Regions from separate parts of the Enterococcus saigonensis genome, predicted to be linked through region 2. Evidence: predicted binding sites of a transcription regulator. Region 2 holds the regulator's gene; the other holds the start of a gene.

Region 1 (7,478 bases), 240 kb from region 2:
CGTAGAGAGGTGATGAGATGCTAAAAACAAAACGTCAACAAGCGATTATTGAATTGTGCGAACAACATGACGTAGTGACGGTAAAGTTTATTCAAGAACAATTAAAAGTTTCTGATATGACCATTCGTCGTGATTTAGACGAATTAGCTTCTCAAAACCTGTTGATTCGTGTTCATGGTGGTGCGAAAAGTCTTAATTTTGAAAAAAAACGCCCAATGGAATTATCTCATGGTGAAAAAAAACAGCTACATAGTCATGAAAAAGAATATATTGCACAAAAAGCAGCAACAGCTATCCAAGAAAATGACACCATTTTTCTTGGCCCAGGAACAACAATTGAGTTAATGACAAAATATTTGCCAGACAAACACTTACGGATTATTACGAATAGTCTACCCGTTTTCAATTTATTAGCGTCAAAAGAGAGATATGATTTGTATTTAATCGGGGGGGCGTATCGAAAGATTACTGGTGCTTTTGTGGGTTCTATTGCTAATGAAACGATTCAAAAATTAAGCATTGAAAAAGCCTTTGTCGGAGTGAATGGTATTACAGAAGAATATGTCTCAACTTTTAGTATTGAAGAGGGGAAATTTCAACAGTTGGTTTTAGATAAAGCACAACAAAAATTTCTGGTTGCGGATGCCAATAAGTTCAATCACAGTGATTTCTACAATTTTTATAACTTGAAGGAAGTTAATGCTTTATATACAGATCATACTATTAGTATGAGTGTAAAAAGCCATTATGAACAATATACAAATATTATTCATTAGGAGGAAAAGTATGCGTGTTGTAATTGGTTCAGATGCACAAGGAATGAATTTAAAAGAAACTATTAAAGAATATTTAGTAGCAGCAGGATTTGAGGTTGTTGATAAAACACCAACGCCCGCGGTAGATTTTGTTGATTCAACATTAGCCATCGCAAAAGAGATTAAAGAAAATGAAGGTGCAATGGGAATTGCCTTTGATGGCTATGGTGCAGGTAGTTTTATGGTAGCAACCAAAGTGAAAGGCATGGTCGCAGCAGAAGTTTCTGATGAACGATCTGCTTACATGACACGAGAACATAATAATGCACGGATGATTACGATCGGTTCTGAAATAGTAGGAGAAGGATTGGCTAAAAATATTGTCAAGGAATTTTTAGCAGCCCGTTATGATGGCGGGCGCCATCAAATTCGGGTCGACATGCTAAATAAAATGGCATAATGAGGAGGCTGAAACATGAAAATTGCAATTGGTTGTGATCATATTGTGACAGATACAAAAATCGCAGTTTCTGATTTTTTGAAAAGTAAAGGTTATGAAGTAATTGATTGTGGAACGTATGACTTTACCCGCACACACTACCCTATTTATGGTAAGCGCGTGGGGGAGGCTGTAGCTAGTGGTGCTGCAGATTTGGGTGTAACAATTTGTGGAACAGGTGTTGGGATTACCAACTCGGTAAATAAAGTACCTGGTATTCGAGCTGCATTAGTGCGGGATATGACGACGGCAATTTATTCCAAAGAAGAATTAAACGCAAACGTGATTGGCTTTGGAGGAAAGATTACCGGAGAATTTTTAATCAACGATATTATTGAGGCTTTCATCAAAGCTGAATATAAAGAAACGCCAGAAAACCAAGCATTAATTGAAAAAATCAATGCAGTTGAAGGACCAAAACCAGAACAAGCTGATTCTCATTACTTTGATGAATTTTTAGCAAAATGGGACCGTGGCGAGTATCACGATTAATGCTTGATTAAAAATAAGTGGAGGAATAGCTATGATTGTAACGATTACGATGAACCCGTCGATTGATATTTCATATCCCCTAGATACTTTTAAACTTGATACAGTCAATCGCGTAACGAACGTAAAGAAGACGGCGGGCGGTAAAGGACTGAATGTAACACGTGTTTTAAAACAGTTAGATGACGAAGTAATTGCTAGTGGTTTATTGGGTGGATTTTTGGGCGAAAGTATTAAAAAAGATTTGGATGAAGCAAATATTGCGCATTCATTTAGCCAAATTAGTGGTGAAACTAGAAACTGTATTGCAGTTTTGCATGAAGGGATGCAAACAGAAATTCTGGAAAGCGGACCAGTGATTTCAGTAACAGAAGCAGAAGATTTTTTAAATCATTTTACTAAGTTGGTGGAAAAAGCAAGGATCTTGTCTTTTTCAGGGAGTTTGCCAGCTGGGTTGCCAAAGGATTTTTATGCCCAAATGATTGCTATTTGTAACAAAAATAACAAGCCGGTCATCTTAGATTGTTCAGGTGAGTCATTAAAATTAGTTTTAGAAAGTAAAGCAAAACCATTGTTAATTAAGCCAAACACGGAAGAATTAGCTGATTTATTAGGTAAAGATGTTAGTGAAGATATTCATATCTTAAAAGAAACACTGAATGATTCGTTATTTGCTGGAATTGAATGGATTGTTGTGTCAATGGGGGCAAAAGGTGCATTTGCTAAACATCAGGATAAATTTTATCACGTCGAAATTCCCAAAATTGATGTCATCAATCCGGTAGGTTCAGGCGATTCGACAGTTGCTGGTTTAACATCAGCGATAAATAACGGTGATTCAGATAGTGATGTCTTGAAAAAAGCCAATGTTTTGGGTATGCTTAATGCGCAAGAAGCTGTAACTGGACACGTTAATTTGGATAATTATCAAAAATTATTCGCTCAAATAAAAGTGTCTTTAGTATAGAAAAATTTTAGGAGGAATATACAAATGACAACAGAAGCAAAAAAAGCCTTTATCAAACAATTAAGTGACAAAAACGGTGTGATTTCTGCACTTGCGATTGATCAACGTGGTGCGTTAAAGAAAATGATTAATAAATACCAAGACACAGAGGCAGAGGCTGTTCAAATTGAAGACTTTAAAAAAATCGTGTCTTCTGAATTAACTCAATATGCTTCATCCATCTTACTAGATCCAGAATTTGGTTTGCCAGCGGCTGGTGTTCGCGATGAAAATGCCGGCTTATTACTAGCGTATGAAAAAACAGGTTATGATGCCTCTACACCTGGACGTCTGCCAGATATTTTGTCTATTTGGTCTGTGAAACGTCTAAAAGAAGCAGGGGCAGATGCATGTAAATTCTTACTTTACTATGATGTTGATGAAAGTGATGAAATCAACGATCAAAAGAAAGCCTTCATGGAACGAATTGGTTCTGAATGCGCCGCAGAAGATTTACCATTTTTCTTGGAATTGGTTTCTTATGATGCAAACGATGCCGATGCTAGCACTAAAGAATATGCGCTGAAAAAACCACATAAAGTGATCGAAATGATGAAAGAATTTTCCAAACCACGCTATGGTGTAGATGTATTAAAAATGGAAGTTCCGGTTAACATGAACTATGTAGAAGGTTACGCAAAAGGTGAAGTTGCGTATACAAAAGAAGAAGCAATGGGGTATTTCAAAGAACAAGCAGAAGCAACAGACTTACCATTTATCTTCTTATCAGCAGGTGTTACCGCTGAATTATTCCAAGAAACATTGAAATTTGCTAAAGAAGCAGGCTCAACGTTTAATGGTGTCTTATGTGGTCGTGCAACATGGGCAAATGGGGTTGAACCATTTATCACAGGTGGCGAAGATGCAGCAAGAGAATGGATGCAAAATGAAGGACGTAAAAATATTGAAGCGTTAAATGAAGTCTTACAAGCGACTGCAACACCAGTTAAATTTTAAGAAAAAATTTTTTTGAACCGTCATTTGACGGTTCTTTTTTTGATGAGAAAAAAGCCCAAAAGTCAAATTTACGCCAAGTGGGCTCTTCTTTTTTTAAAAATATTTGCTGCCCTATTTTTGTTAATTAATATGTGTAATGTTTATTTCTTTTTTGTCATTTTTACCACTACTTCACAACGAGCGGTTTGAGGGAACATATCAACAGATTGTAAATAATGAATATCATAAACCTGAGCTAAACTAACTAAATCTCTGGCCAGCGTAGAAACATTACAAGAAATATACACGAGTTTTTTAACAGGTTGCTGAGTTAAAGTGCGTAATAGTTGTTGGTCTAGTCCTGTTCGCGGTGGATCAACGACAATAGCATCAGGTTTAAACCCTGCTTGTAACCATTTTGGTAGAAGCTCTTCAGCGGTTCCTGTTTCATAATATGTGTTATGAACACCTAAACGTTTGGCATTTCGTTTGGCGTCTTCAATTGCTTGAGGTATCGTGTCCATTCCCCGAACTTCTTTGGCTATTTTTGCCATAGAAAGACCGATACTACCCACACCACAATATGCATCGACTAAAGTTTCTTGTGACGATAATGCTAAAGCAATACGTGCTTCATCATACAGTATTTTTGTTTGATAAGGATTTAATTGGAAGAAAGCGCGGGCAGATAGATCAAATTCCAGTTCATCCAAGGCTTCAGCAATGCTTTTTTTTCCCCATAAAAGTTCTGTTTCAGCCCCCATTACTAAAGACGTTTTTTTATTCTGTACATTTTGCATAATAGAAACAAGTTGGGGGATTCGCTGCGTTAACTCCCGAATTAAACTATTTTTTTGTGGCAATTTATTCGTATGGGTAATAAAAACAAGTTGTATTTCGCCTGTTCTGATTCCTTTTCGTACCATTATAGTTTTTAAAATACCGCTATTTTTCTTTTCATCATAAATGGGGATTTGATATTTGTTAATGAGTTGAACGGCAGTATTAATCACTGTTTGAGTATCGGGCTCTTGGACGATACAATTATCAATTGCCACTAAGTTATGAGAAGCTGTCTCGTAAAGACCAGCCTCTGCTTTTTGTCTTTTAAAATTGTAACGTAGTTGAAATTGCGCTTTATTGCGATAACGCCACGGGTCTTCCATACCAATAGTTTCTTTTAGCTTGTAATTTCTATAGCCGGTCGGTTTAAACTTCGTTAATGCTTGCTGCAATAAATCGCGTTTAAAGTCTAATTGTTTCTTATAAGCTAAATGTTGCAATTGGCACCCACCACATTTTTCATAAAAAACACAAGGGGCGTCAATGCGATCAGGACTCTTTTGGATTATCTGTATGAGTTCTGCTTCGGCAAATTTGGCGGTAACATTGGTAATTTTAGCTAGGATTTTTTCACCGGGCAAAGCTTTTGGAATAAAAACGATTAGGCGTCTAAAATAGGCAATTCCCTCTCCATTAATGCCTAAACGCTTAATGGTAACATTTATTTTTTGACCATGTTTTACAACTTGTTCCATAAAAAAACTCCTTGATTTATGCAAAAAATTTTTTCGCATTTTTGTCTGATTTTACTGTAGTTATCTTAACACAATAGTTAGGGAAACAAAACAATCTGGAAAGCTTTAGCCTCCTGGTTTTTTATGGTACACTACAAACGTATATTCGCTTAAAAATTTATTGCGATTATTTTGTTTAGCAAAAATTCAGAGAGGGGGATTTTCATGCTAACAGTAGCCAAAGTAGTCAAAGGAAAACAGGGATTTTATGAAGTCGACTTATCAGACGGAGAAACATTACGTGTTTCTGAAGATTTATTGGTTAAGTTTCGTTTGCTAAAAGGAACGGAACTAGCGGAAAAAGACGTAGAAAAAATAAAAAAGAACGCCTCTTATGATTTCGGTGTACAATTAGCTTTAAACTATATTAGTTATCAGTTGCGTTCTGAAAAAGAAGTGCGCAGTTACTTAAAGGAGCGAGAAATTCCTAATTCTGACCAAGAAAAAATTATCCGTCATTTAAAAGACTTAAGTGTTTTGGATGATAAGGTTTATGGGGAGAGTTATGTTCGGACGCAAATGCGACTAAGTGACAAGGGACCTAGCGTGTTAAAACAGCAATTACGTCAAAAAGGATTAAAGCCAGAACTAATTGAAAATGTTCTTGAATTATATAAAGACAAAGAACAAGTTGAAATAGCCAAACGCACTGCTGAAAAGATACTTAAAAAAATCCACAATAAAAGTTTTAAAGAAACGAAACAAAAACTACTAGTTTCTTTACGCCAAAAGGGTTTTAGTGGAGATGTGGCATCTCAAGTATTAGATAGCTTAGAATTAGAGGCAGATAAAGAAACAGAGATACAAGCCTTAAAAAAAGCCGGTGAAAAGTTATGGCGACGCCATCAAAATAAAGCCCCCCATATTCGCAATCAAAAAGTCAAACAAAGCCTTTATCAAAAAGGTTTTGCTCTAGAGGAGATTCAGCATTTTATTGATGAACAAACAAAGTGAGCATTTAAGTAAAAAACAAATAGAAGAGCTTCAAACCAATTTTATCGCATGGTACCAAAAAAAACGCCGTAACTTACCCTGGCGTCAGAGCCGTGATCCTTATTTTATTTGGATTTCAGAAATTATGTTACAGCAGACGCGCGTAGAGACTGTTATTGCCTATTTTTATCGGTTTACAGAAAAATATCCGACGATAGAAGCGTTAGCCAAAAGTGATGAGCAAGAACTTTTAAAAGTTTGGGAAGGACTGGGATATTATTCCAGAGCTCGTAATTTAAAAAAAGCAGCGCAGCAAATTATGACTGAATTTGGGGGTGTTTTTCCAAATGAAATTGAAGCTATTCGTTCGTTAAAAGGAATTGGTCCTTATACAGCAGGTGCCATCGCTAGTATTGCTTTTCAACGAGCAGAACCCGCAATTGACGGTAATGCAATGCGAGTGATTAGCCGTCTATACGGCATAGACGCTGATATTGCAAAACCTGCCAGTCGTAACGTTTTTGACGCAGTCTTACGTCAATTGATTCCTGTTGAGGCACCGGGAGATTTTAATCAAGCATTGATGGATTTAGGTTCAGGTGTTTGTACGCCAAAAAAACCCGTGTGCACAAATTGTCCTTTAAAAAACTTTTGTTTTGCTTACCAGACACAACAACAAGACAGGTTTCCTGTTAAGACAAAAGCCGCCAAACCTAAAGATGTTTATTATTTTTCGGTCGCAATTACTAATGAAATTGGAGAGTATCTTTTGGTGCAAAGGCCTGATGAGGGACTACTGGCAAAAATGTGGACGTTTCCTTTAGTAGAAGTAAACCGTGAAGTTTTTGAAGCAGCGCAAAAAAACTTTGCTAAAGAAGAAACGCTCAATCTTTTTAGTGTGGCAGAAGAATTAACGCTACCAGCTAATTTGCCGCAAAATGTCGTTTGGCAAAAGCGTCATTTAGGCGAAATTAGACATATTTTTAGTCACTTGAAATGGCATGTATTGCTTTTTTATGGAGTTGCACAACCAGATTTTGTGAAACCTTTAAAAGGACACTTTGTCCCATTTAATGAATTTAGTAACTATGTATTCCCTAAACCACAGCAAAAGTTGGTAGAACTGTTGGAAAAAAGCAAACGGTGAATAAACATTTCTAGTCAAGCTTTGTTTTTATTGCTATAATAATTACGATGTCGGTGTAAACATACCCAACATACCATCACGGTTAAAAGGGAAGGGTTATAGCATGCAAATTCCAAAAGAAGGCGAGTTTGTAACA
Region 2 (7,478 bases):
TGGTCAAAGTAACAGTACGACGTTTTGATCAAATTTTTAGATGAGAATAAGATAGTGCTAGATTTGAAAAATAGTCTTCTAGCGCTATTTTATTTTGCTTTTAAACTGATAGTAACCAATAAAATATTTTATTTAAAGTAACAGACTAAAAGACTAGAAAAAAATACACCCTAAGTCTGATTTTTCTCAATTGTTAGAGCGGTAGACTGAATAAGTGAAGAAAATGCCTGTTATCTTATCAGTCATTGAGAAAAGTAGTTTTGAAGGAGGGTAAAAATGGAAGTGATCGAAACATTAAGTGTAGGAAAAACCTATGGTTCAGGGGATACTGCATTCACTGCATTAAAAGAAATTAGCTTAAAAATTGAAAAAGGGGAATCGGTGGCAATTATCGGAAAAAGTGGGTCAGGCAAATCAACTTTGATGCATATATTGGCACTGTTAGATAAGCCAACAACTGGACAAGTCAAAATTGTTGGTCAAGGAACAACTGATATTAAAAAGAAAGAGTTAAACAAATTACGCAATCAGACCTTTGGCTTTGTATTCCAACAATTCTTTTTGAACGCCAAAGATAGCGTCTTAGATAATGTTATTTTGCCGTTAAAAATTGCAGGTATTACGGGTAAACAACGTCAAGAAAAGGCAATGGCTGCTTTAGCCGCAGTAGATTTAGCTGATAAATCACAAAACAAAGCCACTAATTTGTCCGGTGGTCAAAAACAGCGAGTCTGTATTGCTAGAGCATTGGTTAACGATCCAGAAATTATTTTTGCAGATGAACCAACAGGAAATCTGGATTCTGCCACTGGTGAGAAGGTAGAAGAATTGCTTTTTCGTCTAAATCGACAAAAAGGTATTACTCTAATTATCGTAACTCATGATCCAGATCTTGCTGCGCGCTGCGATAGACAAATCCACATTAAAGACGGTTTTATTGTCAAGGAGGAACGGGCATGAATTTATGGGATACAATAACTTCTGCTAGTGCAAATTTATGGCGGAATAAAGGACGAACTATTTTAACTATTTTAGCAATTTTCATTGGTGCATTCACCATTTCAATGACGCTAGGCATTAAAGCTGGTGTGAACGATTATGTCGATAAGCAGGTGAAAAATGTGGGACGTGACGACTTATTAATGATTAATAAGGCCGTCAAGGAAGGACCAAGTCAAGAAAGTGATGAGCCGCAGGAATATACAGAAGAACAAGGAAATGCAGAAGATTCCTACTTATTGGACGAAAAAGATGTAACAAAAATTGCTAATACTTCTGGTTTAATAGATGTAAAACCAGCCGAATCTTTTAGTGCGGATTATATTGTTGGTAAAAATAATAAAAAGTATGTGTTAGCCGCATCGAGTACAGACGGTATTGCTGTTGATTTAAAAACAGGTAAGCAGGTAAGTCAAAAAAATGGCCCTTATGAAATTATCTTAGCCGCAAACTATACCAAAAGTTTGGGTTTTAAAAATGCGAAAGAAGCTTTAGGTCAAAAAGTTAAGTTGGCAGCTTCATCACAAGCGACAAAAACGCAGTCAGAAGTTGAAGCAACGATTGTTGGAGTACGCAATCCAAGTATCGTGAATAATGGTAATTCTGTCGTAAGTAAAAGTTTGTCTGAAAAATTAATCGCAATTAATAAAACAGGTTTGCCTAAAGGCATGCAAAATCAATATTACTCTATTTTAGCTACCGTAAAAAAACCAACTGAAAAGAATATCATAAAGTTAAAAGAAAAATTGTCTAAACAAGGATATGTGGCTAGTACTTTTGCAGATCAGGTAGGTATGATTCATTCAACGGTTGATGCGATTACCGGTGTTTTAACGTTATTTGGTGCTATCGCATTACTGGCGGCCAGCTTTGGTATCATTAACACGTTATATATGTCCGTACAAGAACGTACACGCGAAATCGGATTAATGAAAGCAATGGGGATGGGTAAAGGAAAAGTTTTTTTAACATTTAGTATTGAAGCGATTTTAATTGGTTTTTGGGGTTCTGCATTGGGTGTTACCGTTGCGATGGGGACTGCAAAAGTATTGAATAAAGTAGCCACAGACTCCTTTTTACAAGGATTAGATGGCTTTAATTTATTGCAGTTTAACTTTTCATCTATTGGTATGATTATGATAATTATTATGTTAATTGCCTTTTTAGCAGGAACATTTCCAGCTAATCGCGCAGCACGTTTAGATCCAATTGATGCATTGCGCTATGAGTAAAAATTTTTGTTTTAAGGAGATAGCTGCTTTTTTGTGAAATGGAAATAGCGGTTAAAAGCGTAAGAATTCAGCTATAACTGATTGCCAAACGATTAGCTGATTTAAGCTTAAACTAGCTTTTATAGGCAAAAAACTTCAGGAAACCGCTTATGTGGCATTTCCTGAAGTTTTTTATTTGAGTTTAATTCTTAATTTTTGATCAGGTAAATTTGTATCATTGATTGCAGAATCAACATATTTTTGTAGAAAGGGTGTGTATTTAGCTACTTCTTTATAAGCAGGTGATTTTTTTAGTTGCGTTCTTTTTTTTAACGAATAATTGTCTTGACCAGTAAAATAATTGTAATTCACTTCGCCTATTAAATTGGCTGCCGGTTCCAAAATACTCTTATTGCGAATATTTTGATCTAAAAGTTGCTGATAGGCTAATCTTTCCCCATCTTTTAGGAAAAGCTGTTTTAAATAGGTGTTATGATAACGGAGATCTTTAGCAGTCTTTTTATTTTCCTTAGCCCATAAGTCGACATCAACCGTTTTGCGCGTATAAGAAATGTTGTCTGGTGTAAGCTTTAATTCACCATAAGCATGATCGGCAATAGCAAAAGAACTAGTAACAACTTCTATAATATCGGTTTCTCTAGTAGGATCTTTTATAATATCTTGAGCATGAATATGACCGGAGAAAACTATTGGCACATGATAGTGTGCTAAAAGACTTTTAAGCGTTTGAGCATTTGACAAAACGTAACCTTTGTAAACAAGAGGATTATGAATAAAAAGATTATGGTGCATAAAGACAATTGGAATTCTTTTGTTGTTTTGTGCTCCTTTTAAACACTCTTTTAGCCAAGTCAATGTTTCTTTGGTTATTTGGCCACCCGTATGAGGTTGCGCACGACTTGGCTGGATGGGATACTCATTTGTATCCAAAAAAATGAAGTCGTATTTTTTATTAATTTTAAGCGCATAACTCAGAGAACTTTTGTCTACACTAGTTGCAAGGTTATAACCATCTGGAAAAAATTTTTTAAAATCAGCAGGTGAAATTTGGGCAATACGTTTCTTAGTATCTCCACTATACTTGCGTGCCCAGCCATCAAAAATATCGTGGTTTCCTGGAATTGCTAAAACTTTTATACCAATCTTTTGTAAAGGAGAAAAAATTTTTGCCATTTCTTTGGCACTTTGCTTTTCGCCGTTAAGTGTTAGATCGCCCGTTAAGATGATTGCTTTTGGCTTTACTTTTTTTGCTTTGTCAATAAAGGCAGTTAAAGCTTCTTGTTGATAATCCAAATCCTTACCGGCTGCAGTCTTTTTGATAAATTGAAATTCTTTCCCATCATCGTGAAGAGATGGGGCAATAAAATGAATATCCGTAGCTACCCAAAAAGTATTGTTTTTTGAATCGAATGCTGTTTTTTCAGCCTCTTTGTAGCAACCTGTCAAAACTACTCCTGTTAGAGTCAGTAGTAGCATTAGTATTTTTTTCATCTTCCACACTCCCGCAGGTTATCATAGCACAAAGTCGTTAATGATGTTAAAAACTTACCAAATTTTCAGTACAAGATTAACGAGTTGTGATGTTTTCAGAAATGTGATTCACGCATCGCTTTTTCTAAAAGCTATTAACGCCAGTACTGAATACTTTCAATAAGTTAGCCGGGTATCATTTTTACCAAGCTATCATTGGAAGATAGCGAATCTAACTTCCTTATCAAACATGCAGTATTTGCTTTAAGGAATTCTATCTTGTATAATCAGTAATCACAGGCTTTAAAAGTAATAGCTAAGGTAAACTAAGGAGAAAAAAATGAATCAAAAAGAAAAGATGCTCGAGTTAATTAAGAAAAAACAAGGCGGTGGCCGAGTAAAAGAAATGCAAGCACCAAAAAATGATCGTAAAAATATGCGAAAAGGTCCTAAAATTTATAACAAATAAGTAAAAATCGTACTCTCTAGTTGAGATAGTACGATTTTTTTATTTGCAAGTATTCGCGTAATAAAAAAATAGCAATATCTATAAAAAGTCTCGCAACGATTATATTTGTATTATTTAAGTAGCTTCATTTCAATTATTATGTTGTCAGACACAAAAAAAGATTTGACGTAAAAGTCCTGAGACTAATCTGTCAAATCTGAAAAATAATTTCTTATCAAAGTAATATTGAATGGCTATTAAGAAATTTTATTTGTATTGATGATAGGTATTTTGGCCTTTTTGGTTATAAGGATAAAATTTACGAATACTTTGACGATATTTTTTTTCGTCCCACATGGTAAACCAAATTAAAAAGGGAGGTACAAAAATCAAAGCGGCTAATGCAATACCATAGTGACTAATGACAAAGCTGACAATTAAACCCAAAACGATTAAAGAAATATTACGAAATGTATTCATCCTTTTCACCTCAATTAAAATATACGAACAAACGTTTGTATATTGATTATACGAAAGTATGTTCGGTTTGTAAAGTAAAAAAATAAATCCTCGAAAATTTCGAAGATTTATTTTTACCTTCTTAAAGTAAATCACGATAAAGGCCAACTACTAAACCCAAGATTTTAACATTTTGCAAGATGATAGGCTCCAGATAATCATTTTCTGGTTGAAGTCGGATATAATCACGTTCTTTGAAAAATCTTTTACAGGTTGCTTCGTCTTCATCAGTCATGGCAATTACAATATCTCCATTATTGGCGGAGGCTTGTTTTCGAACGATGACTTGATCGCCATCCAATATACCAGCATTAATCATACTTTCACCACGGATTGTTAGCATGAACAAAGAGCCACTGTCGTTTAATAAGTGTGGTGGAATTGGGAAAAAGTCTGATGCTTCTTCTACGGCTAAAATTGGTTCACCAGCTGTTACAACACCGAGCATTGGAATTGTTTCTGGTTGAGCTCCGATTTTTTCAAGCCCTAATTCGGTTAATTCAATTGCCCGTGGTTTTGTAGGGTCACGTAAAATTAAACCTTTCTTTTCTAAACGGGAAAGATGACCGTGAACAGTTGATGTGGAGGATAAAGAGACTGCTTCACCAATTTCTCGCACAGTAGGAGGATAACCTTTTTGCGAGACGCGATCGTGAATAAATTTTAAAATTTCAATTTGGCGATTTTCTGTGCGTTTAGCCATACTGCACCTTCTTTCTTTAATAATTTAAGTTTAGCATAAAGTATAAAACAAATCAAACAGACGTTCGCTTTGGGTTTGTGGTTGTCAGAGCGCTTTTTTTTAGCTAAGATAAGAAAAGAGTTGTGTTACTAAATAGTTTAAAGTTCATAATAAAAAGGGGATTTTAAAATGCTATCACAAGAAAAATTAGCACGTATTAATGAGCTGGCAAAAAAGAAAAAAGAAGCTAGCTTAACTGATGCAGAAGCACGCGAACAAATAAATTTACGTGAAGAGTATCTAAAAGCTTTCCGTTCAGGTATGCGACACCACATTGAAGGAATGAAAGTTGTTGATCCTAAAGGAAACGATGTAACACCGGATAAATTAAAGGAAATTCAAAAACAAAAAGGTTTACACAATCGGGATTGATATTTAATTGCTTTTCTAGTAATAATCCGCTACAATGAGGATGTAAACAATAAAGGTAAAAAAAACCTAAAATAGGAGGAAGCACAATTGTTTGATAAAATCGATGAATTGAGCGTTAACACCTTACGTACATTAAGTATTGAAGCAATTCAATCTGCAAATTCTGGTCATCCAGGGTTACCAATGGGAGCTGCACCGATGGCTTATGCTCTTTGGACAAAACATTTGAAAATTAATCCTGCCACATCTCGTAACTGGGCTGACCGTGACCGTTTTGTATTATCTGCAGGTCATGGTTCAGCATTACTTTACAGTCTACTACATTGCGCAGGTTACAAAGTTACAATTGATGATTTAAAAAACTTTCGTCAATGGGGTAGTAAGACACCTGGACATCCGGAGGTAAATCATACGGATGGTGTTGAAGCCACGACTGGTCCTTTAGGTCAGGGTATTGCAATGGCTGTTGGTATGGCAATGAGTGAGGCGCATTTAGCAGCTACTTATAATCGTGATAATTTTAATATCATTGATCACTACACTTACGCACTTTGTGGTGATGGTGATTTAATGGAGGGTGTCTCACAAGAAGCAGCGTCAATGGCTGGACACATGAAATTAGGCAAACTTGTCGTTTTATATGATTCAAATGATATTTCTTTGGATGGACCAACTTCAAAAGCTTTCACAGAAAATGTTGGAAAACGTTTTGAGGCTTATGGTTGGCAACATATTTTAGTAAAAGATGGCAATGATTTAGAGGCAATTTCTGCTGCAATTGAAGAAGCTAAAGAAAACGCAGACCAACCAACACTGATTGAAGTCAAAACAATTATTGGCTTTGGTGCACCGAATGAAGGTACAAATAAAGTTCATGGAGCTCCCCTTGGAGTAGAAGGCATCGCCGCTGCTAAAAAAGCTTACGATTGGAATTATCCCGATTTTACTGTACCTGAGGAAGCTTCAAAACGTTTTAAAGAAGCAATCAATGATCGCGGACAAAAAGCAGAAGATGCTTGGGATAAAATGTTTGCAGCGTATACGCAAGAATATCCACAATTAGCAGCACAATTTAAGGCTGCTTTTGCTGGGGAACTTTCTGATGGTTGGGATGCACAATTGCCTGTTTACGAAGAAGGAACGTCACAAGCAAGCCGTGTATCAAGTAAAGAAATGATTCAAGCTTTATCTAAAGCTGTGCCAACTTTATGGGGCGGTTCAGCAGATTTGTCATCGTCTAATAATACTATGGTGGCAGCAGAGAAAGATTTTGAACCTGGTCAATACGAAGGTCGTAATATTTGGTTTGGCGTTAGGGAGTTTGCCATGGCAGCTGCTATGAATGGTATTCAACTACATGGGGGCACCCGCGTGTACGGTGGAACATTCTTTGTGTTTACAGATTATTTGCGGCCAGCATTGCGCTTATCAGCAATTCAAAGTGCACCAGTTGTGTACGTTCTTACCCATGATTCTGTGGCTGTTGGTGAAGATGGACCAACGCATGAACCAATTGAACAGCTAGCAAGTGTGCGCTGTATCCCGAATGTTCAGGTTATTCGTCCGGCTGACGGAAATGAAACAAGAGCAGCTTGGAAAATTGCGATGACAACGACAAACAAACCAACTGTTTTGGTTTTAAGTCGCCAAAACTTACCGGTTTTACCTGGGACAAAAGAAAATGCTGATGAAAATG

Evidence for each region. The regulator LexA, encoded in region 2, represses DNA repair genes until DNA is damaged. The targets are predictions, from matches to a motif close to CNAACANNTGTTNG.
Region 1: the regulator LexA is predicted to act here: its motif matches at 5,358-5,371, upstream of recX (recombination regulator RecX).

The regions. Positions count from the first base shown of each region.
Region 1 covers NZ_AP022822.1:1,176,595-1,184,072, forward strand. The annotation lists gene EsVE80_RS05510 (DeoR/GlpR family DNA-binding transcription regulator) at 18-776, shown strand; gene lacA (galactose-6-phosphate isomerase subunit LacA) at 787-1,215, shown strand; gene lacB (galactose-6-phosphate isomerase subunit LacB) at 1,231-1,746, shown strand; gene lacC (tagatose-6-phosphate kinase) at 1,778-2,710, shown strand; gene lacD (tagatose-bisphosphate aldolase) at 2,735-3,706, shown strand; gene rlmD (23S rRNA (uracil(1939)-C(5))-methyltransferase RlmD) at 3,847-5,223, opposite strand; gene recX (recombination regulator RecX) at 5,428-6,216, shown strand; gene mutY (A/G-specific adenine glycosylase) at 6,200-7,342, shown strand; gene ntdP (nucleoside tri-diphosphate phosphatase) at 7,446-7,478, shown strand, end outside.
Region 2 covers NZ_AP022822.1:1,411,945-1,419,422, reverse strand. The annotation lists gene EsVE80_RS06705 (ABC transporter ATP-binding protein) at 277-960, shown strand; gene EsVE80_RS06700 (ABC transporter permease) at 957-2,231, shown strand; gene EsVE80_RS06695 (metallophosphoesterase) at 2,403-3,722, opposite strand; gene EsVE80_RS13995 (hypothetical protein) at 4,042-4,170, shown strand; gene EsVE80_RS06690 (hypothetical protein) at 4,417-4,629, opposite strand; gene lexA (transcriptional repressor LexA) at 4,751-5,371, opposite strand; gene EsVE80_RS06680 (DUF896 family protein) at 5,540-5,782, shown strand; gene tkt (transketolase) at 5,870-7,478, shown strand, end outside.